DNA from 3 places in the Thalassotalea coralli genome. Region 2 is predicted to be linked to each of the others. Evidence: predicted binding sites of a transcription regulator. Region 2 holds the regulator's gene; each other region holds the start of a gene.

Region 1 (10,381 bases), on a different contig from region 2:
ATACCATTACCTTGAGAATCAGCATATGGCGGCCAGCTGTCTTCCGCGGCAAAGATAATGACTTTCTCAGAAGCCGTGAGCTGAACACTAATGCTGAGAAGTATAAATGCGAGATAGATTTTCATCATTCAATTATAGCCCACAGGTTTAACGTGCATTGCACCAAAGCGCTTTCACTACTGACTAACGTTATTGCGCCCTTTCTTTTTCGCGCGATAAAGCGCTTGGTCTGCAACTTTAATGACTTCCTCAAACGTTTGCTTACTTTCTTTAGCGGCAACCCCAATAGAGATTGTTACGCTAACACTTTTTGATTTGTCAGGCTTTTTCGCCTGCCGTGATTTCTTGTCTTTTCTTAAAGGGTGCCTGATAACAATTTTATAATCGGCAATAGTTTGTCGTAAATGTTCTAGTTCATGTAGGCATTGCTCTACGTTCTTTCGTGGAAATATCACGGTGAACTCTTCACCACCGTAACGAAACACTTTCCCGCCTCCTCTTACTTTTGCCAATTTAGCACCAACAAGTTTCAGCACTTGGTCACCGATATCATGACCATAGTTGTCATTAAACTTTTTAAAGTGGTCTACGTCTAACATTGCCACAGTGTATTTTCGACCTAATGACAAAGCATATTGGTTTAATGCTCTACGTGATGGAATGCCGGTAAGTTCATCTCGATAGGCTAAATAATAGGAATCCACGATAACAACGACAATGTAGTGACTTAACAACATTACCGCTAGTACACTTAGTGGTAATGATATTTGCTGCTGATACAGCATGGTTAAAAGAATCAAGCTTGTTAGTAAAGATGACACCAACAAATCAGCATTTCGCAAACTACGATAAAGCACATAGAAGGCGATGACAAAAAGCGGGATATTAATGGGTAAGTGAACAAATAGCTCTTTGACTATACTTTGGCTTGCGAAGTTTTCCTGAAGGTAATCTATGCCAACAAGCCAACCATAGCCCACAGCTATACACCCAGCTATTGCGATTAATCGCCACACCAAATGAACTGAAAATAAACTTCGATCTTTTACTTTTGTTAAAAGTGCTAATAACAACAAGCCAGATAAATACAACCAATCTCTATTGGCTTGCAAATAACTATTGCCATCAACCACTCCTTGCTTAACGCAGTAATAAAGCAAAACAACAAGAATAAGAAGGTTATAACGCGAGCGATTAAACTGAGCACTGATAAAAAAGCTAGCAAGAAACAGCAACCAAACAGAATTTTCAACAAAGTTAATCTTCGCTGTCCAATAAGGTGTTGAATACGTGACAAGGGCAAACAATATGCTTACCAATAACCCAGTCCATAATGTGGACTTTAGTCCTTCTAACTTTTGAAGCAAAGATACCTCTCAGAGTGCGTCAGCTAATGTTGTTATTGTTACTGACGAATCGTTTCTAGTGTTTATTTTCTGCGCTTTTACTAGCGTTTTCGGTTACTTAACCGCGCCGAGTAATGGCTAGTTATCGGCACCATCTTACGATTCATTAATAAGATGATCAATTGCTTGGCTATTATCGGCTTGCAACTCGACTTGTTCTATCTTTTCAAATCGCTTGGTTATCTTATCTGCTGACGTATTGATTTGCTTAACATCGGTTGCCGCCTGGTCAATGTGCTTAGCAAGGTTGGTAAAACGCGTTTTAAATCGACCAAAATCCGACGATAGTTCCCGTAAATGCTGTTGGATCAAATGAACCTGCTCTTTAGTTGCTTCATCTTTGAGTACCGCTCGAGCAGTTGTTAAAATAGCCATTAAAGTTGTTGGCGAGCACAGCCAAACACGATGCTGGTTGGCAAATTCCACTAAATCAGGAAAATGTCCATGAATTTCGGCAAACACAGCCTCTGCCGGAATAAACATGATAGCACCATCTGCGGTTTCTTTATCAATTAAGTATTTACTGCTGATGTCTTGTACGTGCTTTTTAATGTCTTGCTTAAACTGGCGTTCGCCCTGCTTTCGTTCAATATCACTTAGCTCGACGTTTGTCATTACACGATAGCTTTCCAAAGGAAATTTGGCGTCAATGACTACATTACCTGTGGGCTCAGGTAACCACAAAACACAGTCAGCTACTTTTCCGTTAGATAGCGTATGTTGCAGGGAGAAATGTTGCTCCGGTAGTACATTACGAATCAAGGCGTTAAGTTGAACCTCACCAAATGCACCGCGCGAACGCTTATCGGCAAGAATATGCTGCAAGGAAACAACGTTTGTCGATAACTCAGTTATCTTCTTCTGTGCTTCATCAATTAGCGCTAATCGCTTAACAATATCATTAAAGGTCTTATTGGTTTTATCAAAACCATCTGTTAGACGTTTATCCACTTGTTCACTAATTGCTTTAAGACGCTCATCGGTTGTTCCTGTAAGCTCTTTTACTTTCTCAGCAATTTGTTCACTTGCAAGTTTTAACGCCCTTGCTTGCTCTTCTCGGTTTTCTTTACTGGTTTTATTAAGCACTGTCATCAGCTGCTCTAGCGTTTGGTGATGCTTTTCACTCAATGACTGCTGAAATTGATGCTGTTGTTGCTGCAACCTTCTAATATTCTCATTAGCCGTAACTAATTGTTTTTCATTATGGCTGGCTAACTCTTTTTGCAATTGAAGATTTAATTGTGAGAATTGCTGGTTAAACTGTTGGAGATCAGATTGCTGTTTTTCAATTAAAAGTTGAGAGACTTGAGCAAGCAATGCATTGTTCTTTTGGCGAGAAAATAGTAATACGACAAGCAATGACACCAAGCAAAGACTCGCTATAGCAAGTAATACCAGAGCAGTATTTTCATCAATCCAAACAAGCAAGTTTGCCATTCAACTCTCAAACAACTGTAAATATTTCCAGTTATTTAATCACAACCTAGGTAAATTGCCAACGAAAGAAAATAAAAAAGCGGCTTAGTTGCCGCTTTTTCAATAGGATTGCTTAGTAGGAACTAAATACTATGATAGCTTCTCATCTAGTTCTTCAATTTTCGCCTGCCAAATGGCAGGGCCTGTTACGTGTGCTGACTCACCCGTTGAATCAACCGCAACCGTTACTGGCATATCTTCTACTTCAAACTCGTAAATTGCTTCCATACCTAAATCTTCAAAAGCAACAACTTTTGCTTTCTTGATCGCTTTAGATACTAAGTATGCAGCACCACCAACAGCCATTAAGTACACAGACTTGTTATTTTTGATTGACTCACACGTTGCTGCGCCGCGTTCTGCTTTACCGATCGTACCTAAAAGACCGGTTTTGGATAACATCATTTCAGTGAACTTATCCATACGTGTCGCAGTTGTTGGGCCAGCAGGGCCTACCGCTTCATCACCAATTGCATCAACTGGGCCGACGTAATAGATAAATTTATCAGTAAAATCAACTGGTAGCTCTTCACCTTTGTTGATCATATCTTGGATACGTTTATGAGCAGCATCACGGCCCGTTAAAATCTTACCTGAAAGAAGAACTGTCTCACCAGTTTTCCACTCACTTACGTCAGCTTTTTTCAATTCGTCAACATTAACGCGGCGAACGTTCTCACCTACTTCCCAAGTTATTTCTGGCCACTCTTCTAACTTAGGCGGCGTTAAGTCTGCAGGGCCTGAGCCGTCTAAGTGAAAATGAACGTGACGAGTAGCAGCACAGTTAGGGATCATCACTACAGGCTTAGAAGCTGCGTGTGTTGGCGCTGAATTAATTTTTACATCAACTACTGTTGTTAAACCGCCTAGGCCTTGAGCACCAATACCTAGTTTGTTAACGCGCTCATAAATCTCTAAACGTAATTCTTCTTCAGCATTTTGCGGACCACGCTCTAACAATTCCTGAATATCAACAGGATCCATTAAGCTTTCTTTAGCAAGAACACCTGCTTTTTCAGCAGTACCACCAATACCTATACCTAACATCCCTGGTGGACACCAACCTGCGCCCATTTTAGGAAGTGTTTCAACAACCCAATCAGCTACAGAATCAGATGGGTTCAACATCACCATTTTAGTTTTGTTTTCACTACCACCACCTTTTGCGGCAATCATCACTTCAACTTCACCGCCAGCAACCATATCAAGATGCACAACCGATGGCGTGTTGTCTTTCGTATTCTTGCGGGTACCTGCTGGGTCGGCAACAATAGACGCACGTAAAGGATTATCTGGATTCATGTATGCACGACGTGTCCCTTCATCAACCATTTGTTGAACCGTCATGTCCGTTTTATCCCACTTAACATCCATACCTACTTTAACGAAGCAAGTAACAATACCTGTGTCTTGACAGATTGGACGCTTTCCATGAGCAGACATGCGAGAGTTAATTAAGATTTGTGCAATCGCATCTTTCGCCGCTTGGCTTTCTTCTTTATGGTACGCTTTCTCTAATGCTTGAACGAAATCCAATGGATGGTAATAAGATATATATTGCAACGCGTCTGCGATGCTATCGATCATGTCTTGCTGTTTAATAGTAGCCATGGTTGCCCTTTATAATTTTGCTCTGTAATTGCTCTATTTACACTCTGTCTCTAGTGAAATTCGTGAAACAGTTGAAAGTTATAATTTTGCCCGTATGATACCCTGCTTGAATCAAGCTCGCTAGCGTTAAAACACTATAGGTAGTCACTTTGTCTATTAATTGTAATTCAATTATTTCCGCTTCGCCTTTGCACTTTCAATTAGACGAAAGTAAAAAAGAGCATCAAGAAATTAAACCTGAACAGGTTTTTCAAGCATTTGCGGATATGCCTTGGGCAATGTGGTTGGATTCAGGACAAAGTAATCACCCTGATAGTCTGTTTGATATTATGGTATGGCAGCCAGCAGTAACACTTATTACTGAAAACAACGCTACTCAAATCTCAAATACAACAGACGGCTCTTCTAAATCAATCAGCAGTGCAGAACAAGACCCTTTAACTGTATTAGCGAACTGCCAACAACAACTATTCGCAGACACAAACATTGAGACAGATAGCGCTTTACCATTTTCAGGCGGTGCTTTAGGTTATTTTGGCTATGATCTAGGCCGATATTTTGAGCAGTTGCCAGAGCAAGCTCAAAAGGACATTAATCTACCAGAAATGGCAGTAGGTCTTTACCTTAAAGCAATTGTTTATAATCGTAAAACTAAGAAATACCTATTAATTTGCCCTCAAGACCAACGAAAAGCCACAGAAAAAGAAGTGAGTGAGCGTATTGCAGCGGTTGAAAAGAAAAACCCATTCAAGCTAACGTCAGATTGGCAACTACAAATAAACAAAGAAGAATACACTGAAAAATTTAACAAAATTCAAGCGTATTTGCGCTCTGGAGATTGTTATCAGATAAACCTGACCCAGCGCTTTTCAAGCCAATACCTAGGCGATGAGTATCAAGCTTATTTAGCGCTACGCAATGCCAATAATGCACCGTTCTCTGGCTTTATTCGCTTACCCGATGCAGCGATTTTAAGTGTATCACCTGAACGTTTTATTCAAGTTCAAGGTAAGCAAGTACAAACTAAGCCAATTAAAGGCACGCTTCCTCGTTTAACCGACCTCACCCTAGACCAAGAGCAAAAAGCCAAGTTACAACAGTCCCCAAAAGACCGAGCCGAAAACTTGATGATAGTGGACTTGTTGCGCAATGATTTAAGTCGCTCTTGCCAAGCTGGAACCGTAAAAGTGCCTAAATTATTTGAAGTAGAAAGCTTTCCAGCAGTTCATCATTTAGTCAGCACCATTACGGCGCAACTTTCAGAAGATAAAAGCGCAATTGATCTGCTAAGAGCAAGTTTTCCTGGCGGCTCAATCACTGGCGCGCCAAAAATTAGGGCGATGGAAATTATTGATGAATTAGAGCCGCATCGCAGAAGCATCTATTGCGGCTCAATTGGCTATATATCAGCGTGCGGCAATATGGATACAAGTATTACCATTAGAACATTAGCTGCTCTTGATAACACGATATACTGCTGGGCAGGTGGTGGAATAGTCTCAGACTCTACTGCAGAAAACGAATATCAAGAAGCTTTTGATAAAGTAAATAAAATACTGCCTATACTCAGTCAACTAAGTTAACCTTAAAGTTAGCATAGTTAGTTCAGGAGTTATCTTGAAACAGTCAGAATTTTTAAATCGATTTTTCGTTACTCCGTACCCAACAAACAGAAACGTTTTTAAATTACCGGAACACATTTCAGCAAGACCTTCAGCGGTACTCATCCCCTTGGTCGAGATAGGTGACGAACTACAAATCGTCCTGACTAAACGTGCCGCTCACCTAAAGCATCACGCGGGACAAATTAGCTTTCCGGGTGGGAAAGTGGAAGAACAAGATAAGTCGCTTATCGATACAGCATTAAGAGAAGCCGAAGAAGAAATAGGAATTCCGGCAAGCAACGTTAAAGTGTTAGGCGAACTTACCGCCTATCACACCATTACAGGCTTCTCGATAAAACCGATAATCGGGTTACTTCAACAAAATCAAAGTTACCTGCCAGATACGCAAGAAGTAGAAAGCGTTTTTCATGTACCGCTATCCTTCTGCTTAGCAAGAAATAACTTTTCCACCATAGACGTGAAAAGAAAGCAACTAGAGTACCCTGTTTACTTTATTCCTTATCAAGAGCATTTTATTTGGGGGGCTACTGCGGCCATCTTACACGACCTTGCCAACCACCTATCTGCATAAAAGCATCTATACTTTTTATACCTTATATATTTTTCCTGTATAGGCTAGCCTAAGATGTTGGGTCAAAGAGATTTTTAATTAAGTCTATTTCGGGTATCATACCGAAGAAAATTTATAACTCTTATAATTAAACAAATTTAAATTCAGGTTTAACGCATGATTAGTGTATTTGATATGTTTTCCATCGGTATTGGGCCATCGAGCTCTCATACTGTTGGGCCAATGAAAGCGGCAAAACTGTTCGTTGACCACTTAATAGAGCAAGGCAAGGTCGAGCAAGTAGATCGTATTAAGACCGAACTATTTGGTTCTTTAGGGCAAACGGGTATCGGTCACGGCACGGGCAAAGCCGTTATTTTAGGTCTTTTCGGTGAAACCCCGGAAGGGATCGCTGTTGAAGATATTGATCGAATCTTAGAAGAAGTGAACACCAGCGAAAAGATCCGACTGACCAATGGGCAAGAAGTCGACTTCCCTAAAGCTGACGCAATTATTTATCACAGACGTAAAACACTTCCTGCACATGCAAACGCGATGACTATCTATGCTTATGCCAACGATGAGCTAGTTTTAGAAGAAACCTATTATTCGATTGGTGGCGGCTTTATCGTTCAAGACTGTGATTTTGAAAAAGAAAAAGACAAAGCATTGTCTCTGCACACTAATATTAAACGCCCTCATGTATTTTCATCGGCCGACGAACTTTTACAACTAGCAACTGAAAAAGGTCTAAGCATCAGTACCATTATGATGGACAACGAAAAATGTTTAGCTGATGAAGCTACTATTCGCAAAGGCTTAGTCGACATTTGGAAAGCGATGAAAGATAGCGTTGAGCGCGGCATGAAAACCGAAGGCATTTTGCCTGGCGGGCTAAAAGTAAACCGTCGAGCGCCAGCACTTCATCGCTCGTTGTCAGTTGAGAAAAATAATGACCCATTAACCGCAATGGATTGGGTAAATTTATTTGCGCTAGCGGTAAACGAAGAAAACGCTGCCGGCTCTCGCGTTGTTACTGCGCCAACTAACGGTGCAGCTGGTATTATCCCTGCTGTTTTATGTTACTACGACAAATTTATCAAACCAGTATCAGACGATGACTGTATTCGCTACTTACTTACGGCTGCAGCGATTGGCGTGTTGTATAAAACAAATGCGACCATTTCAGGTGCTGAAGGCGGCTGCCAAGCAGAAGTTGGTGTTGCGTGTTCTATGGCAGCAGGTGCACTTACTGAACTGATGGGTGGCTCTCCAATACAAGTAGAAAATGCAGCTGAAATAGGTATGGAGCACAACTTAGGTTTAACCTGTGACCCTGTCGGCGGCCTTGTACAAGTTCCTTGTATCGAGCGTAACGCAATGGGTTCAGTTAAAGCAATTAATGCTTCTCGACTAGCCCTACGAGGCACAGGAACGCAAAAAGTATCTTTAGATAAAGTCATTAAGACCATGTGGGAAACAGGTAATGACATGAAAACCAAGTATAAAGAAACTTCTCGCGGCGGCCTAGCCGTTAATATTATCGAGTGTTAGTTCACTTCTAGCTATCATGGGCAACTTCTGTAGAGTTGCCCATCTTCTAAAAAACCTATCATAAAGTTCAAGTTAATCAATTATTCTAATCAATAATTTCCCCGCATAATTACCTTAGTTCGACATCAACAACTATATTTAACAATTTATCGCGAAGGAAATTTAACATGAATAACAACAAAGAAGGCCAAGCAGTTCCACAAGTAACTTTTGCCACTCGCCAAGGAGACGCATGGGTTAATGTTACATCCAATGACTTGTTTAAAGACAAAACCGTTATCGTTTTTAGTTTACCGGGAGCTTTTACTCCAACCTGCTCTTCTAGTCATTTACCTAGATACAACGAATTATTTTCTACTTTTGCGGAACATGGCGTCGACAGCATATTATGCTTTTCAGTTAACGATACCTTTGTTATGAACGCGTGGCAGCAAGATCAAGAAGCTGACAATATTCAATTTATTCCTGATGGCAATGGTGAATTTACCGATGGCATGGGTATGTTAGTAGACAAAAATGATCTGGGTTTTGGTAAGCGTTCATGGCGCTATAGCATGTTGGTGAAAAACGGGATCGTTGAGAAAATGTTTATTGAACCAGATGAGCCAGGTGACCCGTTTAAAGTATCTGATGCCGACACCATGCTTAATTACATTGCTCCTGATGTAAAGCTACAAGAGTCTATTGCGGTATTTTCTAAACCAGGCTGCCCATTTTGCGCTAAAGCAAAACAGCTATTAATTGATAACAATCTGAACTACGAAGAAATTGTGTTAGGTAAAGATGCGACAAGCGTTAGCTTACGTGCAATCAGTAATCGAAGTACTGTGCCGCAAGTTTTTATTGGTGGTAAGCACATAGGTGGTAGTGAAGAGTTAGAGCAGTACTTATCGTAATAACTCCAAGAAAATAAAAAGCCAAGCAATTAATTTACTTGGCTTCTTTCTGTAATATACGCTAGGAGTACTAACGAACAGGTAGCTGAATATCAGCAAACAATTCGTCTATTTCAGCATTGTTTTTCATCAATACCGCACGGGTGACTATGTCGCGATTTAAATGTGGCGCAAATCGTTCGATAAAATCAAACATATAGCCACGTAAGAAAGTACCGCGCCTAAAGCCAATCTTGGTAGTACTAGCTTTAAACAAGTGGCTCGCATCTAAGGTCACTAAATCACTATCTAGGTTCTTATCCATTGCCATTGTTGCGATTACACCAATACCAACCCCCATACGCACGTAAGTTTTGATAACGTCGGCATCTGTTGCGGTAAAGGCAATTTTTGGCTCAACTCCGGCAGATTTAAATGCTTCGTCTAATTCAGAGCGCCCTGTAAAACCAAACACATAAGTAACAAGTGAATATTTCGCAACATCTTCAATCGTTAACTCTTTTTTGTTTGCTAGCGGGTGATCAGGTCTAACGATAATACTGCGATTCCAGTGATAGCACGGCAACATAATCAAATCGTTGTATAAGTGAAATGACTCAGTAGCGATGGCAAAGTCTGCATCACCTTTTGTTGCAGCATCACTGATTTGCGCTGGTGTGCCCTGATACATATGCAAAGAAACTTTCGCATATTTTTGCATGAACCCTTGGATCACATCAGGTAGTGCGTATCTGGCTTGCGTGTGTGTCGTTGCAATACGCAACTTACCTTCATCTGGTTGCGTGTGCTCTCTTGCAACCGCTTTGATTGCTTCGACTTTAGATAAAATCTCCGTTGCGATATTAATAACTTCTTTTCCGGCGGAAGTGACATGTGTTAAGTGTTTACCGCTGCGTCCAAATATTTGAATGCCAAGTTCGTCTTCGAGCATTCTTACTTGTTTACTAATCCCAGGTTGAGATGTAAATAGGCTCTCGGCGGTGGCAGAAACATTTAGATTATTGTTTTGTACTTCGACAATATAACGGAGTTGTTGCAGCTTCATAATGTTTTTTCTATTTTACTTATGCAAAAAATATATACCCAAATAACAATTTATTCCATAGGTTTGTTGAACCTTGCGTAAAATTAATTCATAAAAATCGACATCTGCTGCGTTTTCGAAAGAATATTACTGCTTAAACTTTTGTTACAAAGTTAAATCCTTCTCGGTCAAACTAAAAATATCTAATTTACGCTCAGATTACCAATTTAATTTGTTAT
Region 2 (10,381 bases):
CGCTATCAAGTTCAGCTAATAAATTAACAACGATAATAAACAGTGAGGTTACCGTGGTCATTAAACTAATCATTTTAGGCTTAATTATTTTTATGATTTATAACTTGTTTAGAGCATTATTCATCATGACTAAACCGGACAAAGACAAACCTAAAATGAGTAAGTATATTGGTCGACGCGTACTAACTTCTTTCTTGATTGTCATGATACTGCTGGTTTGTCTAGCCACTGGCATCATCACACCAAATCCACGACCTTATTAATGCTATATCTCACTAAAAACCAATGAAACAAAAGGCATATCGGCGAAAGAAACATCTAACGCCTTAAAAACAAAAAAGACACTCGGTATGAGTGTCTTTTTTACAACCAATTTGCCTATAAAATATAAACAAAGAAAAACAGTAGTACCCAAACCACATCAACAAAGTGCCAGTACCAGCTAGTTGCCTGAAAAGCAAAGTGGTTATCTGGCGTAAAATGTCCCTTCATAATACGAATGAACATGACGATAAGCATGATGGTACCTAAGGTTACATGTAAACCGTGAAACCCAGTTAACATATAGAAAGTGTTGCCATAAATGCCACTGGTTAAGTAAAGCTGCATTTCTTCTGAATAGCCATGTGAGTACTCAACACCTTGTAGATATAAGAATACAACACCTAGTAAAATGGTTAACCCTAACCAAATTTTTAAGCTCTTACGGTTGTCTTTCTCTAAAGCAACATGCGCAAAATGCGCTGTAACAGATGAAGTTAATAGCAAAATGGTATTTATCAAAGGTAACCCATACCACCCCATCGCGGTAGTCGTTGTTCCGTCAGGTGTTTTAATCAATGGCCATTCGGCAACAAATTCCGGCCATAATACTTCCCACGTCATGGCATTATTTCCATCGCCACCCAACCAAGGTACTGAGTAGGTACGAGCGTAGAATAAAGCACCGAAAAACGCGGCGAAGAACATCACTTCAGAAAAGATAAACCAACTCATTCCTTGACGAAACGAGGTATCCATTTGATGGCTGTACTTGCCTGCCATCGATTCGTTAATTACGTTGCTAAACCAGCCATAAACCATGTAAATAACCATGGCGATACCAGCCAATAATACATAGCCACCGATACCAGATTCGCCTGATTTTAGTGTTGATACGTAGCTACCAGCACCGATAGCAATTAAAAACAGCGCTACTGCGCCAACTATGGGCCAATGGCTTTGCGCCGGCACATAGTAAGTTTCATATTCTTTGTTTGTCATAACTTTCCCCTGTGTTCGAAGCAATATTGCTTACGATTCAACCTTCGCCGTTATGTCATACAAGGTGTACGACAGCGTTATTGTTGAAATATCTGCGGGTAACTCTGCATCGACATAAAACTGCAATGCCATTTCAACATCTTCTTGGGCTTTTAACGGTTGTTGGTTAAAACAAAAACACTCTATTTTTTGAAAATAAATCGCCGCCTGACCTGGAGAAACTGATGGCACAGCTTGACCAATAATGTCTTTTAACGATTCATTTTTCGCGTAAAATTTAACGAGTTTCATCTCACCGGGATGCACTTTAATTTCGTTTATCATAGGTTCAAACTGCCAAGGGATACCTTGTGCCATACGGCTAATAAACTGCACTGTTACCATGCGAGATGTATCTACGCCATCTTGGTTAATTTCTGCAGCAGTATCAGCAGTTTTTCCATTTAATCCGGTAATATCACAAAACACATCGTAAAGAGGCACCAACGCGAAACCAAAGCCAAACATCGCAAATACCACAAGCACTAGCTTTTTAACGGTTTGTTGAACATTTTGTTCTGGTGTCGCTGTCATTGTTATTCCTCTTTCATTCTTACCTTAAGATCATCTTGATAGAGTGCGAGAAGGTGTATTTAAATAGCCCTTCTCGCCTAGATTTCTCAATCGATCTTTGGTGGTTTTTCAAAGGTGTGATATGGCGCTGGGCTAGGCACAGTCCATTCTAAACCTTCGGCGCCTTCCCATGGTTTAGCTTCTGCTTTCTCACCACCACGGATACACTTTATCACTACAACTAAGAAAATAAGTTGCGATAGGCCAAAGGCGAAGCCACCGATACTGACCCATTTGTTAAAGTCAGCAAATTGCAATGCGTAGTCAGGAATACGACGAGGCATGCCCGCTAAACCTAAGAAGTGCATAGGGAAGAACAAGACATTTACTGAAATGAGTGAACACCAAAAATGTGCTTTACCCCACCTTTCGTTAACCATGTGTCCTGTCCACTTAGGTAACCAATAGTAAGCGCCTGCGTAGATAGAGAATAACGAACCTGTTACCAATACATAGTGGAAATGAGCAACCACAAAATAAGTATCGTGGTACTGGAAATCCACAGGGGTTAACGCCAGCATCAAGCCAGAGAAGCCACCAATAGTAAATAAGATAACAAAGGCAATAGAGAACAACATTGGGATCTCAAAAGTCATCGCCCCTTTCCACATGGTAGCGACCCAGTTGAAGACCTTAACGCCAGTAGGTACAGCAATTAACATGGTGCAATACATAAAGAAGAGTTCACCAAACAGCGGCATCCCTGTCGTAAACATATGGTGAGCCCATACAATAAACGATAAAAAAGCGATTGAAGCTGTTGCATAAACCATAGACGCATAACCAAATAATGGTTTACGGGCAAACGCTGGAATAATTGTCGATACGATACCGAATGCAGGAAGAATCATAATGTAAACTTCAGGGTGTCCAAAGAACCAGAAAATGTGCTGGAACAATACTGGGTCACCGCCACCTGCGGCATCAAAGAAACTGGTACCAAAATATGTATCGGTAAGCAGCATAGTAACGACACCTGCTAATACCGGCATTACCGCAATCAGTAGATACGCTGTGATGAAAAACGTCCACACGAAAAGAGGCATCTTCATATAAGTCATGCCAGGTGCACGCATGTTCATAATGGTTACGATAACGTTGATCGCCCCCATAATGGATGACACACCCATAATATGAACGGCGAAAACAAAGAATGCCGTACTACCATTTGAGTAAGTACTAGACAGTGGTGCATAGAAGGTCCAACCGAAGTTAGGTGCACCTGATTCCATAAAGAATGAAGACAATAAAATGGCAAAAGCAAATGGCAGTATCCAGAAGCTCCAGTTATTCATTCTAGGTAGCGCCATATCAGGAGCACCTACCATCATTGGAATCATCCAGTTAGCAAAACCAGTGAAAGCCGGCATTATGGCACCAAATACCATGATTAAACCGTGTACTGTTGTTAACTGGTTGAAGAAGTCTGGTTCCATCAATTGTAACCCTGGCTGGAATAATTCTGCACGAATTAACATAGCCAAGGCGCCACCAATCAGTAGCATGATGAATGAGAACCATAAATACATAGTACCTATATCTTTATGGTTTGTAGTGTATAACCAGCGTTTAATGCCAGTCATTTTATGATCATGATGATCGTGCTCATGTGAGTCGTGAATAGCTTCAGTCGACATTACTCTTCCTCCCTACTTAGCACTCGCCGCTTCTACGTCGGCTGGTTGAACAAGATCACCGGTATTGTTGCCCCAAGCATTACGCTCGTAAGTAACAACCGCTGCGATATCTGTTTTAGATAACTGGCTACCAAAAGCAGCCATGGCAGGGTTTTTCTTACTGCCATTTACCACCATATCAATATGAGCAGAGACGTCACCTTTGATTAATGGACTATTAATTAGCGAAGGAAACGCTGGTGGCATTCCCGCACCGGTAGGTTGATGACATGCAACACACACTTTGTTGTATACCGCCTCACCTTTAGCCATCATCTCTGCCATCGTATAGGTTTTCGATAAATCTTCAGGTTCAGCTTTAATGGTTTCCTGAACAACTTCAGCAACCTTTTCACCAACGGCTTTTACTTGGTCACTGGTGCTTGCAGCAGCACCGCCCATCGCGGCCTTTACATCTGAGGCTTGTACAGCATCACCTGTATTATTGCCCCATGCATTTCGCTCATATGTCACAACTGCAGCGATTTCTTTCAGGCTTAATTGCTTGCCGTAGCCTTGCATACCTGTTCCAGCTTTACCGTTATATACGATATCGATGTGTGCCGTAACATCACCAATAGCAATTGGACTACCTTTTAATGCAGGGAATGCTGGTGGTAAGCCTTGCCCGTTTGGTTGGTGACAAGCCGCACAATGTGCCATGTAGGTTTGTTCACCAAGTTGCATCAATTCGTCCATCGAAGCAGACGCATTAAGTGATGCTGCTTCGGCAGCAGCCGCCTCTTCTTTTAATCGATACTGTTCTTGAATCCACGCTTGGTAATCAGCTTCTTCTTTAACTTCAACAACGACTGGCATGTAACCGTGGTCTTTACCACAAAGCTCAGCACATTGGCCTCGATAGATGCCAGGTTTAGGTACATTCGCCCATGCTTCATTGATAAAGCCAGGGTTTGCGTCTTGCTTAACAGCAAATGCTGGTACCCACCATGAGTGAATAACATCGTCGGAAGTAATTAAGAAACGTACTTTTTTGTTGGCGGGTATAACGAGGTGTTTATCAACTTCGAGCAGGTAGTTTTCACCTTTTGGCGCGGTACTACCATCTCTGTTATCGAACTGTTCTTTCGGCGTAGTCAATACAGAGTAGAAATCTATATCTTCGCCAAAATATTTATAATGCCACTTCCATTGAGAACCCGTAATTTGAATCGTGAGTTCGGAATCATCATTATTTTCCATGGCGATCAGCGTTTTGGTTGCAGGCCAAGCCATTGCCACTAAAATCACGATGGGAATAACAGTCCAGAGAATTTCTATTTTTAGACTCTCATGAAACTTTGCAGGAGTAACTCCCTTTGATTTACGATGAAAAAACATCGACCAGAACATCGCACCAAATACCACAATACCAATAGCGGTACAGATATAAAGTACGAACATGTGTAATCCATACACTTCGTTACTTATTTCAGTTACACCTCTTGTAAGGTTTAACTGACTTTGAGCCCAAGCCATACTGGGAAGCAACATCCCCAACAAGAGCCAACCTAGGTTACGTCTCTTCACTCGACATCTCCTCTACCCTTAACAGACCAAAAACCCTGCAACACAGTATTACTTAGCCCTTTTTGCATTAGTTTTTGTTTTTATTTTTTGTTGTTTTACTTTTATTTTATTTTGGCGAAATTTTAAACAAACGAAAGCTCGCCTTATTATTAGAATTGTTCACTTTCTGTTCTAGAATTACTTAAATATTGATCTGGGTCAAATTATTATTTTTTTTCAGTATAGTAAAAATGTCTGTATTAACAACCGAGTATAAGCTCTAACATTGGCCAAGTAAGAAAAACAAAGGGATAGAGGCCTGTTTATTTTTTAAGCTTTTACTCTAAAAAAAGTTAGTACGAAAACTGGTTTAATTGCGCACAAATTGTACAAATTTCAACCAATTTTAAATATTAAGGTAAGATTACAAAAGAAATGATGGGTAAATCGACGATTTGTCCTTAAAACGCGATCAAAATATAGAAATAAAGAGTTTGCTAGTAAACTGACTATCAGTACAAATTCAGTTCAGTATCGTGCAACCGTTAACTAACAAACTCTGGCGAGGTTTACATCCAATCAGCAGATCTGATCACCCCAACGGCAATTCCTTCAACATTGAAGTGTTGACTGGTTAAATCTACTTTTATTGGCGAAAAGGATTCGTTTTCTGCATGAAGATATACGACATTGCCTTCTTTTTTGAACCGCTTCACCGTAACATCGTCTTCAACACGTGCGACTATCACCTGCCCATTTTGTACATCAGTCGTTTGATGAACGGCTAATAAATCCCCGTCTAAAATGCCAATGTCTTTCATACTCTCGCCATTTACTTTCAGTAAATAGTCTGCGGCAGGATGAAACAAATTGCCATCAATTTGATAACGATCTTCGACATGCTGCTCGGCCAAAATTGGCTCACCAGCTGCAACTCGGCCAATTAATGGTAAACCTTCTTCTTCAAGCGTTTCTTCTACTAGGCGAATGCCTCGTGACGTGCCAGGCAACATTTCAATGTAGCCTTTTTTTGCTAAAGCTTTTAGATGCTCTTCAGCTGCATTTGCAGATTTAAAGCCAAAAAAGTCAGCAATTTCTGCACGTGTAGGTGGCATACCTGTGGCAGAGATTTTTTCTTTGATCAGATCGTATATCTGCTCTTGACGATTTGTTAAGGGTTTTAATTCGGTCACACGCATTTCCCTGTATAAATGGACAGTTCACCTGTCAGTATATACAGGCTGTAAATAAACGCAACTATTTACTGTCAACGCACTGAATTCCATATCAAATCTAAAGGCTGATTACTTAGAACGAGAAAAGATAGATCGTTTCCATCAAATACACCGTATTGCTCCCTCGCATATTCGTTCAAACATCAAACTATCGACTATGCTTATCGACATGTTGTAAGCCGAATTCATTTGTATAAAAATTTCTCGGAGACAGTTATGGCACAGACCCCTTACCCACGAACGTTTTCTCATATTGGTATTTCAGTACCTGATCTAGACGCAGCAGTAAAGTTTTACACGCAAGTGTTGGGTTGGTATTTAATTATGGAACCAACCCTTATCGAAGAGGACGATTCCCCCATCGGCGAAATGTGCACAGACGTATTCGGTGCTGGGTGGAATTCATTTCGTATCGCTCACTTATCAACAGGCGATCGTATTGGCGTCGAGTTGTTTCAATTTGAAAACCAGACCAACCCTGACAATAACTTTGAATACTGGAAAACCGGCGTATTTCACTTTTGTGTGCAAGACCCTAACGTAGAAGAGCTCGCTGAAAAAATTGTAGCTGCGGGAGGTAAAAAACGCATGAAGGCACCGCGTTATTATTACCCAGGAGAAAAGCCATATCGCATGATTTACATGGAAGATCCTTTCGGCAATATTCTCGAAATATATAGCCACAGTTATGAACTGCATTATGCCAGCGGCGCTTATAGTTAAGCGCCGCTATTTTTAAACAACACTAACTGCCATTGTTCTCAGGAGCGGTAAAGTTAAATTTAATCGTGCGCCTTTGGTCAGAATTAGCCGCTTGATCAAAACGCCACTTTTTAAATGCACGTTTTACCACTCGTTGTCCTTGACGAGATAAGTTTGATGCTTCTATTTCAATATTGATGACTTCGCCTTTGGCACTTATCTGGTAGCTCAAGGTAATTTCACCTACCTCGCCAGCCAATTTACGCGTGTCCGGCATAACTTTAAAACTTGGCGCTAATTGTGGCTCAGGAACAGTCACGACTAAATGCTCCTGCTCTAGCGATAATTCATGTTTTTCAGTCGGAATAAAAGGCTTCTCTGGTTGCCATTTTTCTACAGCGACTTTGGCAGGATGTTCAGGTTTTTCATATTTAGGTAACGACTCCCTGCTAGGTAGTTTTATCTCGCCATCTGACACTTCTTTTAATTCAGTATCGGCAATCGTAACTTCCACATGCAGAGGCTGTTTAACCTCTACCATAGTAGCTTGCTTGGGAACCAAGTTGGCTATCAATGCCATTACCGCAAATGACGATGTACCAGCGATGGACAAAATAGTCAATCGGTTAGACCAAGGTCGTGTCTTTTTCTGTGGTTGTTCCAGCTTTATCGCAGGTGCTATCACTTCTGCTTTGCGTTGCTGATAAAGCTGAGACAACTCTTGGTCAAACTTGTCTTGGTTCACTCTTGGTCTCCTAGTGCCGCTTTAAATTGCTTCTTCGCGTATCGTAATCGACTTTTAACCGTTTCAATTTCACTACCTGTTAATTCGCTAATCTCTTGCAATGAAAAACCTTCTTGGCGAAAAATAAAAGCCTCACGCTGCACAAACGGCAACCTTTCAAGAATATCGTTAAACTTTTCTAACCTAGCTTTTTGGCTAAGATTTTCTAATAGCGATGGCTGTTGAGCAGCAATGTTCTCTTCTGCTAAATCCTGCCATTGTCTATCTTTTCTTAATTCGTCAATTAAGCTATTTCGTGCAATTGTGAACAACCAAGCCTTAACATGTTTCACCGGTTTTTTAGGCTGTTTTTTGTTGTAGCTTTGAAAGACCTTTAACCAAGTATTTTGTAACACGTCTTCGGCAAGATCTTTGTTGGTAAAGCTCAACAAATAGTGAAGAACTGATTGATTATAATGGTCAATTACATATCTGAGCTTGTCTTGATTTCCCGACTTAAGAAAGTCAGCCAAAGCCTGCTCTGGTGATATATATCCCGTTAACCAACCTTTTATTTTAGAAGGTAAAATCAATCTTATTCCTATCTCGCTTATTTGCTTAAAATGTGTGACGAGTTAAATCCACGTTTTCGTGGGATCTTAGCTTTTACATTACTACCTTTAAAGCCTTTGTATTAAGTAAAAAAACCGTAATTTCGCCTTAACGATTTTTTCACTTTAACCGCTGCCAGAATTTACTGCGCTAAATTAAACTCTAATAATACCGATAATCCCTGTTGAATTTTGGGCTGCCCATCCACTACTTTAGGACGATACTTCCAACGTTTTAATGCCTGCCTCGCCGCTCGATTGAAAATGCGCTTTGGTTCCGCTTCAAGCACCTTAATGTTCTCTACTCCTCCTAGCTTATTAATGTCAAACGCTAGTTTAACCCAACCTGATATACCGGAATTTGCAGCTTCTACCGGATATTTAGGGTCAACTCTAAACACTGGCGTGGCATCACTGTCTGCTTTAGGCGCCATCGTTGGAACCCCTACATTGGCACTGCCAATATCAATAGTGAAATCAGACACTCCCATCGGACCGACTTCACCGGTAGTTTCAACTATTTCAGTTGGCATTTCAGGTGCTTCCGGCATTTTGGGCGGCTCTGGCATTACCCGTATTTTTTTATTAATTTTACTCGGCTCTGGAATTGACACTAAGTCTATCGGCACATCATCAAGTATTATTGGTTCTATGTATTTATCACTGGCAACAAGTGACGCCATAACACCAAACAAGCCAACAGTAATTCCGCCGGCTATAACCATTGGTCCAAGATATTTTTTCATATTAACCCCTTTCTTCACGATTGAAACAAGGTGTGATCACACAGTCAGAATCAACTGACTTACCTGTTTAAACGCGTTAAAAGATAAAAAGGGGTTAAACTTTTTTTAATGAGTTACTTTTTTATTTTGAGATAATCGATAAAGCAATAAAGCCGCTTTTTCTGTGTTTTTATAAAACGATGTCATATCAGCCGTTTCATCTTGAGTATGACCACCTGTTCCCATCATCCCCAAACCATCAAGCGCCATATCAACATAACTAGCTGCAAAGGAAATATCTGCAGCGCCAGCTTTGCGGGGGTTGGCGCCAACCACTTTACCATAGCCTAGATCTTGGCTTGCTTGGTTATATAAAGCGGCAAGTTGCTTATTTCCAGCTGTTGGTGCCATAGGAGGGTAGCCATCGGTAAACACTATTTTTGCCTGGGTATGCGGCAAATTGTTGCTGACAATATTTTCCATTACCGTTTTTGCTTTTTCATATTGCTCAGGGCTGATCGTGCGGATATCGCCAGCAACCACCAATTCCTTAGCAATAACATTGGCTTTACCATAAGCAGACGCCGTGGCATTAAAGTCATCATGTTCTATCCGAGTGCCGCCTGCGATTAAGCCAGGGTTGATAGTGAGTAGCTCTTCTTGGCTCAACTGTTGACGAAATTGATCGAGAATGCGCGACAATTCATATATCGCACCATAACCAATTTCCTCCCGAAAGATTTGCGAAGAGTGTGCCGATTTAGCATTAACTTTTAACGTCCAACCTATATAACTTCTGCGAGCAACCATTACCGTATCTATATTGCCATCACCCGCTTCAAATCCTAAGGCGACATCAGCCCACTTGGCACCATCAATTAAAGCCTTTTTCGATAAAGACAATGGCCTACCACTTCGCTCCTCATCACCTGTGAACACCACTCTTACGTTAATATCATCTAACATGCTTTGTGCTTTCATGGCTTTTAGCGCAGTAAAAACGATAGCGTTGCCACCTTTCATATCAACGACACCTGGGCCCTTTACTTTCGTTTCACTTATGGGTTGATAGCGTTGAAAGCTATCTTCTGTTGAAAACACGGTATCAAGGTGGCCTATTAGTAACACGTTAATACTGTTTGGATTTTTCGCTTGATATTGTGCGACAAAGTGTCCTGCACGATTAAACGCTTTGCCATCTTGCCACTCTGTTTCAAAACCGATGGCATCAAACGCTTGCTGATAAATATCTGATACTTTTTTTACCCCTGAAAAGTTCATGGTATCGCTGTTAATATTTACCGTTTCTTCTAGTAACTTAATC
Region 3 (10,381 bases), on a different contig from region 2:
GGGCGCTAGAAGATTATAATGATGCACCGCTGCAAATAGGCAGCAGTTGGACAGATCCTTCTAACTCATTCAAAATTACACCTGTCGCAAAAGGTGGCACAGAGAATACTGCAAACGCTTGGATAGACGTTGAAGTGGTAAAATACTAATTTCACCAGTCAATCATACTAAGAAAAAGTCGAGCAATTAAGCTCGACTTTTTCTTGTCAGCATTTAATTCAGTTAAAATATTAACTTGCTTTGGCAATATCTAAGCGGCTGAGTTAAAATAGCCGTGTTAAAAAGGGCATTCGGGTATTTTAAGGGCAACATTAATGGCTATGTTTATTGTTACCTTCGCGGTATTTTTATTGATCGTTATCGCGATGGCTGTCGGTTATATTTTTCAACAAAAGTCACTCGCAGGTAGCTGTGGTGGTTTAGGTACTATTGGTATTGATAAAGAATGTAACTGTGATAACCCATGCGAAAGTCGCCAAGAACGAGAGCGAGAAGAAAAGCTGAAAGAGCAACAACAAATAGATATTAAAAACCTGTAAAACAAAGATTTTTAATGAAAACGCGGCCAATTGGCCGCGTTTTGTTTTGGTAAAATGTTGTTTTTATTATTTTGCTTGGTGTATTTAACCCCTGTCGATATTTATTGATAAAAATGACGCCGCGCTAAATAGCGACTTCATTCGCGATATTAGAATTTTTCAACTTTAATATCGATCCAAGCGTTTGCTGTGTTTTCTGTACCACCTTTTGCCATAGGCGTGATACGGAAGCCTCCCCAAGGGTCAGTGAAACTCTTACCAATTTGCAGTGGCGCATCAGTTTCATCTTCTAATCCCCAATTAGCAGTGCTTTGAGAATTAGGTGTAGTATCTATCATCGCTGAACGATGGTTCCAAAATGATGCTTGGCTTTCATTCTCCAAGTAACCTTGCATATTAATGACCACACCGTTTCGTAATAATGGTGTACGGAAAGGGTCATTTTGACCAATTTCTCCACGTGCTGTGGTGTGATATTCAACCCAATAGGTATATTCGCCATTTCCAGATTTTAAGCGAATACCAATATTACCTGGAGCGCCATGACCTGAAGGTGTACCGTGATCGTACGCATAGATTCGGTAAGTACCAGAGCTGTTAATTACAGGCACATCACTGTCTTTGATCCAATCTTTAAAGTAACTCTTGTACATTAAGTTGTATTCTTCCAGTGTATGAGCCCCCATACCCATCATAGAAAAAACGTTTCCGTAATTCGAAATAGTATCGTTTCCAGAGTTAAGCATAGAGTTACCACCCTCGACTGACATTGAATGTCTTAACCCTAGAGCGTGGCCAATCTCATGGGCAATTGTACCTGCTGCATAAGTATATATTTCCATTGAAGGAGGCGCGGCTTGTGAATTAATCGAGGTGGCTGGTGTTGGTCCAATTTTTGGCGCGGTAATCATAGTAATAACACCTTCACCAGGGAAAATGGGATCGACGCCAGCGGCTTCTATTTTCGCATCATGGGCTGGACCCCATGCACTCTTGTCGTTGTCATATTTTGATTTCGGATCTTCCATGGTTATTTTAGGTCTTATTTCCCATGTTACATCGAAATTACCGTAAGACTGTTCTCGGTAGTATTGACGAGTTTTCGTCATCTCTTCGTTGATCTGAGCTGTAGTAAATTCAAGTGGTGCATCAGGGAAATCAAATGGGAATACAATTACGTGTACTTTATTGTACTTGTAGCCCGTATTTCCTTGATCTGGCGCCCCTGGTGTTACTCGGCAAGAGGTTTTATTAAAGTCAGCCACAATGGAAGCCCCTTTAAATGCGCCGTCTAAACTAATGTAATTCCAGTTAGAGGTTGGGTTGACTAAAATCACACATTCCGTATTGCCAACATGCATAGACCTTACACTACTATCGCCAGCTTTAGGCCAACCGGTTGCACTTGCTGATAACGATAGGTTTCCAACACCGTGAGCTGTGGAAATCGCAATACTTGTAGGGCTGCCGCTGCCAAGCATACTAAATGAAAATCTGCTACTTGCCGAAGGTACACAAACAGGAACGCCGTCTTCCAAGGCCGTTGATGTTGTTGGTGATTGGGTCGCACAGATATCTGGTAAATCGCCTGGTGGTGGCGGATCTATTACACCACTAAAATTCACGGTGTAATCTTCTACTTCTCCCGAACCGACATTGGTACAAGGGCCCGCGGGTGCTTGATTATACTTCATGGCGACACGCATTCGGGTTGGACCCGATGCTCCAGAAGGCACGTTAATCGTTCCCGTTACCGCAGCATTACCACTTAAACCAGAAACTACCTGTTCGCCAGAGTCAGAGAAGTCACCGTCTTTATTAAAGTCAATCCAAACTGCCCAATGTTGGGTATAAGCACTGCCGCTAAAACCAGGTGTTAAGGTTATGGTATTTGAACCAGTACCCAAGTTAGCCGTTTGATTGGTGTAGTCTCCATAGTTGGATTGCGTTGAAGTGTTGTTCAAGTTGGCAACTTGGACACCCGCTATCCATTCGTAGTTACCTCCACCGGTATTTGCACAATAACCCGTTGGATCGGTTCCTCCTCCAGAAATAGACGCGGTAGTGGTTATCGAGTTAGTAGCGCCGTCATTGTCAGTCACAGTTAATGTAATGGTGTAAGTGCCTGCTGCATTATAGACCTTATTTGGATTAGCTGAAGTACTCGATGTGCCATCTCCAAAGTTCCAATTCCATGATGAGATTGAACCGTCAGCATCTGACGACGCGTTACTACTCATGGCAATCCCGGTCCCTGTGGTGCCTGAATAAGGACCATCGGTGCGAGCCACAGGCGCTTGATTACCACCGCCGGTACCTTGAATACTGACGGTATAATCTTCTACTTCTCCTGACTGAAAATTTTCACAAGAGTTCGATACCGGTACTTGATACTTCATTGCTATTCGCATTCTAGTATTTCCGGGAGTAGCGCTAGCAGGTACATTGATATAACCAGATACAGCTGAATTGCCACTCCCAGTGAAAACATTTTCACCACTGTCGCTAAAGTCACCATCTTGATTAAAGTCAATAAACACGGCCCAGTGCTCTGTGTAGGCAGCACTTACAAACCCAGGGGTAAGGGTTATTTGTGTGTTGTTTGTACCTTGAGTTAAGTTAGTGGAGACACTGGTATAGTCGGTATACGCAGACGCTCCACTTGATGAATTATCTATAGAGCCAACTTTTACATTAGCTATGTACTCATAGTTTCCGCCACCATTGCTGTTACAATAGTTTACGGCTGCTTGAGCTTTGTATGTTTCTGCCATCGAGACATTACTTACAGCGGCAAATGAGGATACAACTGTTGCCAATAGTAAGGTTCGATTCTTATTTTTTATTTTCATTTGAATGTTACCTTTTCGTGATTGAAAGACGGATTTGTGGGGTCTACACAAATTCGTCGATTTACTAAAATGTTACGTATATGACAGGGGTGATTAACGTTATGTAAACAATTTAGTAACAATACTGTATACAATATATACAAAATGTGCGAGAAAAATAATCTGAAAAAGTTATATTTGGTTATCGAAAAGTAACTTTTTAAATGTAAGTTATTGTATTTTATATGCTTAGTTTTATTGGGTTTTGTATTGAAAAATTTGATGTATTAATTTCATACTATTTATTAATCTTATATTTTAGATTCAGGCTCATTGTATGATTTGTCTTTGTAATTAACTTGAGTATTAAAATATTTGTTGCTGAAATACGGTTAGTTAAATATACTGTTTTTATGTACAGTTGTTTTGGCGCTTAAAATGAGAAAGATCATTCACGTTGACATGGACTGTTTTTATGCTGCGGTAGAAATGCGTGATAACCCTGAACTGAGAAACCACCCTATAGCTGTGGGTGGCAAGAGTAACCGAGGCGTTCTGTCTACCTGTAATTATCTTGCTCGTCAATTTGGTGTAAGGTCTGCAATGCCTAACCATATGGCATTAAAACTTTGTCCAAACCTCATTATCGTTAATGGCCGTATGGAGGTTTACAAACAAGTCTCACTTGTTGTTCAGAACATTTTTTCTCGATATACCGATAAAATTGAGCCCTTGTCCTTGGACGAGGCATACCTTGATGTAACTGATTCAAAAGCTTTTGGTGGTAGCGCCACCCTAATTGCAGAACAAATTAGAAAAGACATCTTTCAAGAAACTCAGTTAACGGCGTCTGCTGGAGTCGCTCCAAATAAGTTTCTCGCAAAGATTGCTAGTGACGAGAACAAGCCCAATGGATTATGTGTTGTAACGCCGGAAACTGTTGGGGAGTTTGTTAAGGAGTTGCCATTAACGAAAATTCCAGGTGTAGGCCCGAAAACTGCCGCCCGTTTAAGTCAGTATGGTTTAGAAACTACACAAGATGTAAGGCAATACGCATTTTCTAAACTACAGTCACTTATGGGTAAACAAGCTAACTCGCTGTTTAATCGCTGTCATGGGCGAGATGAAAGTGAGGTTAAAACTCACCGTGAAAGAAAATCTTTGGCGATAGAAACAACATTGTCTAAAGATATAGAATCAATTGAACAGGTGCTAGCTATCATGGAAACCTTAACTGAGAAGTTAAAAGCTCGCTATGCAACCGGTAAAAGTAAAGAAAAGGCGATAGCTAAACTTGGCGTAAAATTGAAGTTTTCAGATTTTTGCCAAACAACCGCTGAGTGTCAGGCGATTTCTATTCAATCTAGTGTGTTTCAATCGTTATTTGAAGTCGCTATAGAAAGAGCTCAAAACCGTAAAATTCGCCTTGTTGGTTTGTCCATCGGCTTTGCTTCAAGTAAGGTTAATAGAGTAGAAAACAAACAACTAACGTTAGCGCTATAAAACTAACAATACTTAGCGAGAAAATTATGAGAAAACTACTACGATCTATAGCCTTTTGCTTCATGGGTATATTAAGTTTCAATGGATGGGCTCAAGATTATGCCGATGTGAAAATCAATGCAATTAAGGCGCAGGGCGACGTTTACATGTTAACGGGCGCTGGCGGTAACATTGGCTTGTTTGCGTCAACTAAAGGGTTGATATTAGTCGATGATCAATTCGCGCCACTAGCAGAAAAGATTGAAAACGCAATGAAAGGATTGAGTGATCAACCTCTTAAATATGTGATTAATACCCATTACCACGGCGATCATTCCGGAGGAAATAGTTATTTCTCTCACAAGGCTCCAATATTTGCTCATGAAAATGTACGCAAGAGAATAAAGCAAAGAGTAGGGGATGACACCGCAAGTTTACCCGTTGTTACGTATGACAATGGTGTCACTATTCACTTGGCAGAAGAAACAGTAAGATTAACTCATCTCCCATCAGGCCACACTGATGGAGATACTATTGTCTTTTTTGAGCGTGCTAATGTTCTTCATACTGGAGATTTATTTTTTCAAGGGCGTTTTCCTTACGTTGATTTGAAAGCTGGCGGAAGTGTTAAAGGGTACCTAGCTAACGTTAAATTTATGATAGATAAATTTAGTGATAATGTGATTATTATACCGGGTCATGGGCAGTTAACTAATAAACAGGAGTTAATCATTTTTGCTGAAATGATTGAAAACTCTATTGCTTTAGTTGAAGAAGCGATAGCCAGCGGTTTAAACAAAGAACAAATTATTAAACAAGGGGTAGGGGAGAAATACAAATCCTATTCTTGGCGGTTTATTAGTGAAGAGCGTTGGTTAACCACACTTTATGATGACTTAAACAAAGAGTAGATCGCTAGAATTAAACACGAGAGTTACCAAATATACAGTTACTTTGATTAAAATCTTCGACACCTTATTCGGAAAAGGTAACTCTCGTTTTTTAAATCTACCTATTCGAACTTGCTAGTGTAGGCTTATTTGAAGAGGAGGTGTTCATATCCATCTCCTAACTTTCTTGCAGTAATTCGTGTATTCGTCACCAAACTTTTCTTGCATCATTTTTTCCTCAAATGCTATATACCACCGATCAGTGATAACAAAGAAAGTTAGTACGGCTGTTAGTGATATTATCGATCCGTTTTTTATTAAAGCAAAGCCCAATATAGCTAGTAATAACCCTAGGTACATAGGGTTTCTTGAATACTTAAACATTCCATCAGTGAGCAGTTTTGAAGGTTCGTCAAAGGTCATTATATTAATATTGTGCTGATGGAAATACCGATTGTAGTAAATAGAAATTCCTAGCCCCAGAACGACTAATGGTATTCCTAGTGCCAGATTATAAGGCGAAGCAAGAAGCGTTACAGATATAAATAAAATGTCTAGAATACTGATTAAAACACTTAACATTACGAATAGGATTGGTGGCAATAGTTTTTGCATAAAAGGTCCTTGTTGGTTTTTGCAAAAATCTATCAAGTACTAAGTGACGATTCATTAAAGTAGATTAACGATTCTGATTCCTTAAATTACTTAAAGCGACTGGAGTAATCCCCAAATATGAAGCTAACATATGTTGCTTAAGCCTTTTTTCTAGTTGCGGATAGTTTTTTAAGAAGGATTGATATCTTTGGCTCGCATTAAAAAGTAAAAACTCTCTTTCTCGTGCTTCTTTGATGCAGAATGCTTTTTCCAGCAAAGTAATTAGTAAAGTTTTCCAATAGTCTTTACTGGCTATCAGTTGCTTGAATTTATTGTAATCTATAACAACTATCGTTGAATTTTCTAATGCTTCTATTGAAAAGTAAGACTCTCTATTTTGTATTAATGCGCTATAAGAGCTAATGAAGCTATTCTCGGGAAAGAAGCCTTTTGTAAACTCTTTGCCTTTTTCATGGAGGTAAGTAACTCTAAATAAACCCTCATAGACAAACGCAAAACTATTGGGGTTATCTCCTTCTTTGAGAAAAAAGTCACCCTTTTTGATGTGCCTTAAGCTAGAGATAGCATTTAGCTTATCGAGTTCTTCATCAGGAAAGCGAGTAACCTGGTTTAAATAATTTGATAATGCGCTAAATTCTTTGTCCATTTTAGCTTAATAATGTTTTGTGGAAATTGACGTTTATTATACGAACTTTTGAAAATTCAGTGCTTAAAAGTTTCAATGGTTATCTACTAAATTAAAAAGGCCCTAGTAGGGCCTTTTCACATTTAACCTGTTTACTTACTCAGGAATGCTATCTAAGTTTAATACACCTTCATTTAGGCTCATCAAACGATTGAACTGCGTTGACATAAAAATGTTAGTTGAACCAGTGGTGTGAATGACATCCCATAATACTTGTTGGTTTGCGTCATACTTTGATAACACGAAACCTACTCCAAAGACAAAGCGATAGAAGAATAGCTCGTCGTTTGCATTGGTTTGCGTCGCAACTGTCGCTAATACCACAGCATTATGTAATAAACCTTGATCGGTATACTCTTGACCATCAAAAGTAGCCCATTCTGCTCCCAAACTTGCGGTGTATAAGTTAGCGCCATCTTTTGATGTGGCCATGTTACTAATTGCACCATTTCCTGAAAACAGCTCATTCTGGTATGAAACCTCAGAAACTTGCGAAATTTTGTTATCAGAAAACTCGTTATAAGCAAGTTGAGTGTTAACAATGGTGTTGTTTGCTTGGTCGTAAGCTAATAACTGACTGTTGCTGACTACGTGGTTAAACTGGCTAACAAAGAACACATTGTCTAGATCCCAATATAAACTTTGTAGCGAAAAGTCAGCATATTCTCTTACTTGGGTAACAATGACTGCTTTTCCGTCGATCAGCGCTATTGTTGCTGGTCGGTAGCGAGTGTCTATGCTGATTGTTTCGGCATCAAGTTGCATGATGGTCTGTGTCGCTAAATCAACTTGGTAGTGGTTGATCCTCGTTTGAGTTTGATCATTATCGTCTTGGTATTCTTCAATATTAGAAGCTAACAGTACTGAACCGTCAGGGTGTATAACCAAATCAGTTAAATCGATATCGGCAAGCGGAGATGCGATAGAGTGAACAAGCTCGCCCGTAAACATATGAATCACTTTAATTTGATCGCCCTGTGCAATGTACATATATGGGCGAAGTGGATCTAACACTAAACCGTTAGTGTTTACGCTTATATCTTCGACATTTACTTCTTCTGCGACGATGTTTTCCTTGTACAAGCTCACTGGAATGACACGAGTAAGCGCTTGGCCGTTTTCAGTTGAGCTTAAAGTGATTTCTCCATAATGAATATCATCTGACAGCCCTGATGCATCAGCTACTATTGATAGTGTGTTATCTGCTTGATTAGGGGTTAACGATAGCCAGTTAACGTTTGCTGTCGCTTGCCACTGAGGCATCTCACTATTATTACTAGCTATAGTAAGTGTTTGAGCTAAATGACTTAATCCATCTAAGTCTTTAAATGCGACTGCTTGTAAGCCATCTGAAAAGAGTCTTGTTTCATCTATATTGACTGTCACTAAAATTGATGATGTAGAATCTGTCGCAGGGTCGTAAACGTTAATCGTTGCTGTGAATCTTCCCCAGCCTGATATCTTGCTCGCGTCAATGGCAGTCGTTAGCGTTAAAACACCTTCTTCTGAATAGGCTGTAGAGACACTAAGCCACTCTTCACTTGAATTAATTTGGAATTGCTCGCTGATTCCGTTAATGGTTACTTCTGCTGTTTCAGTGATAGCGTTATTTGCATGTGAACCAAACGTCAACTGTTGAGTTGATAATTCAAATTGCTCGATAGAAATAAGTTCGATTCTTTGAAATGTAGAAGAGTGAATAACTAAACGTTTGTCGTCGGCTGACAGCTGAACTGTATTTGGCTGTTGCCCTTGAGTTAACACTGTATTAGTTTTGTTATTCTTTTGGTAAATGTCGATATAAAAACCAGAAGTATCATCATATCTGGTGTAGTGAGCGAGACCGTTTTGCGCAATAACTACATCAATGGTTAACGCGTCTTCAGATTGCTCTAATAAACCATTATCAACAAAAGTACTGCCATCAAAACTCAACCATTCGCTTGTTGGGCTGATTAAGTAAATGTCTGTTTCAAGAGGTGATACCACCATGTTTGTTACAACTTGCTGTTCTTCCGCGGCTAATAATAACTCAGGAATGTAACTGTGAGTTTCAACCAGAGATATCGTGTCAGTAGTAAAATCATTTGCACTTAATTCAAATCGATTGATTGACGAATCTGAAAAGTCTAGCGCGAATAAACTTTGTGTTATTGAAGCTTGTTCAATAACGGTTGAAAAGAATGCGCCTTCTATCGGTCCAAACTTACGCTGTAAATTAGCATCAGCTAACTCGAGTATTTGTGATACAACGAAGTGTCTGCCTGTGATAGTCACAAATTTCACAGGATCAAACTCGATATCAGGTGCTAGCTCTTCAATAGCATTTGTTAGTAAGTCTATTTTATAAAAGTGCACTTCAGTTGTGGTTGTTTCATCATCATTAACAATGGTTTCAACGGCTTTTGCTAATAAAATATCACCTTGAGGGTGCATGATGAGTCGCTCCAGTCTACTACCCTCAGGAGCCACCGGTAACTCAGCTAATAATTCACCTGTGTAACTATGATACGTTTGTAAGTTGTGTTCTTTAGTTAGATAGACCCTAGGCAACTTAGGCGAGGTTGTATAATCAACGCTAGTAATGAGTACTTCGTTTATTAATTTGTTTTCAGTTGCTTGGTCACTTTTGTATAAATTAACTTCAAGGGTTAATGGCAAAATTTGTTGGCTGTCGTTAGCTTTAGTTACAGTCACAACACCCTGATGTGTGCCGTTAGATAAAGCTTCGGTGTCTTTTAAACTAAGCGTAAGTTTATCGTTTTCCTGACTGACGGCTAGCCAAGGTGTTTCCGTTGTTGCAAGCCAACTTCCATCGCCAGAGCTATTGGTTTGGATGGTTAGCTGCTTTTGCGGCACTTGAATATTTGGTGTTTGCGTTAATAGCACGCCAGAGGATTCGGCGTAAAAATAGACATTATCAATTCCTACCTCAACTGGCACCATTCGGCTATCACCTGTTGTCGTTTCGGTCAGAATGACATTACCCACGTATTTTTCTGGTGAGTTAAATGTGGAAATATCTGCAGAAACATTAACCGTTGCTTCTCCTGTACCTTCACTAACATCAAAACTTAACCATTCAACATCGCTGCTAATTTTCCAACTATTTTCGCCTAACGAAGAAATTGTTAAAGGCTGGGCAGCAACGGTTTGGTCACCAAGTGTAGAGTCATAACTGATAAGATCTTTGTCGGTACCTAAATGCCAAACTAGTAGTGAAACGTCAATATCGTGATGAACTAAGTTTCGAGTATTGACGTCACCAGAGGATAACCTCAACTTAGTTGTATAGTTATTTGGAGGAAGTTGGTCTGCACTAATCACTTTGATTTCTAT

What was found. Region 2 encodes LexA, which represses DNA repair genes until DNA is damaged. Its sites were predicted from a motif close to TACTGTATNNNNATACAGTA; they were not measured.
Region 1: the regulator LexA is predicted to act here: its motif matches at 2,857-2,876, upstream of ACOB80_RS02970 (DNA recombination protein RmuC).
Region 3: the regulator LexA is predicted to act here: its motif matches at 3,774-3,793, upstream of dinB (DNA polymerase IV).

The regions. Positions count from the first base shown of each region.
Region 1 covers NZ_JBVVBK010000001.1:656,911-667,291, reverse strand. Annotated here, with positions in the region: gene ACOB80_RS02980 (substrate-binding periplasmic protein) at 1-128, opposite strand, end outside; gene ACOB80_RS02975 (GGDEF domain-containing protein) at 177-1,367, opposite strand; gene ACOB80_RS02970 (DNA recombination protein RmuC) at 1,503-2,843, opposite strand; gene ACOB80_RS02965 (fumarate hydratase) at 2,973-4,493, opposite strand; gene pabB (aminodeoxychorismate synthase component I) at 4,643-6,076, shown strand; gene ACOB80_RS02955 (CoA pyrophosphatase) at 6,111-6,689, shown strand; gene ACOB80_RS02950 (L-serine ammonia-lyase) at 6,846-8,222, shown strand; gene ACOB80_RS02945 (glutathione peroxidase) at 8,390-9,118, shown strand; gene cysB (HTH-type transcriptional regulator CysB) at 9,189-10,163, opposite strand.
Region 2 covers NZ_JBVVBK010000008.1:129,997-140,377, forward strand. Annotated here, with positions in the region: gene ACOB80_RS18775 (DUF2909 domain-containing protein) at 54-263, shown strand; gene ACOB80_RS18780 (cytochrome c oxidase subunit 3) at 379-1,263, opposite strand; gene ACOB80_RS18785 (cytochrome c oxidase assembly protein) at 1,294-1,836, opposite strand; gene ctaD (cytochrome c oxidase subunit I) at 1,923-3,512, opposite strand; gene coxB (cytochrome c oxidase subunit II) at 3,525-5,045, opposite strand; gene lexA (transcriptional repressor LexA) at 5,630-6,253, opposite strand; gene ACOB80_RS18805 (lactoylglutathione lyase family protein) at 6,512-7,018, shown strand; gene ACOB80_RS18810 (energy transducer TonB family protein) at 7,041-7,742, opposite strand; gene ACOB80_RS18815 (RNA polymerase sigma factor) at 7,739-8,314, opposite strand; gene ACOB80_RS18820 (energy transducer TonB) at 8,476-9,078, opposite strand; gene ACOB80_RS18825 (M20/M25/M40 family metallo-hydrolase) at 9,184-10,381, opposite strand, start outside.
Region 3 covers NZ_JBVVBK010000001.1:793,047-803,427, forward strand. Annotated here, with positions in the region: gene ACOB80_RS03570 (GEVED domain-containing protein) at 1-149, shown strand, start outside; gene nqrM ((Na+)-NQR maturation NqrM) at 315-539, shown strand; gene ACOB80_RS03580 (GEVED domain-containing protein) at 689-3,391, opposite strand; gene dinB (DNA polymerase IV) at 3,809-4,873, shown strand; gene ACOB80_RS03590 (MBL fold metallo-hydrolase) at 4,900-5,763, shown strand; gene ACOB80_RS03595 (methyltransferase family protein) at 5,908-6,357, opposite strand; gene ACOB80_RS03600 (Crp/Fnr family transcriptional regulator) at 6,422-7,003, opposite strand; gene ACOB80_RS03605 (hypothetical protein) at 7,139-10,381, opposite strand, start outside.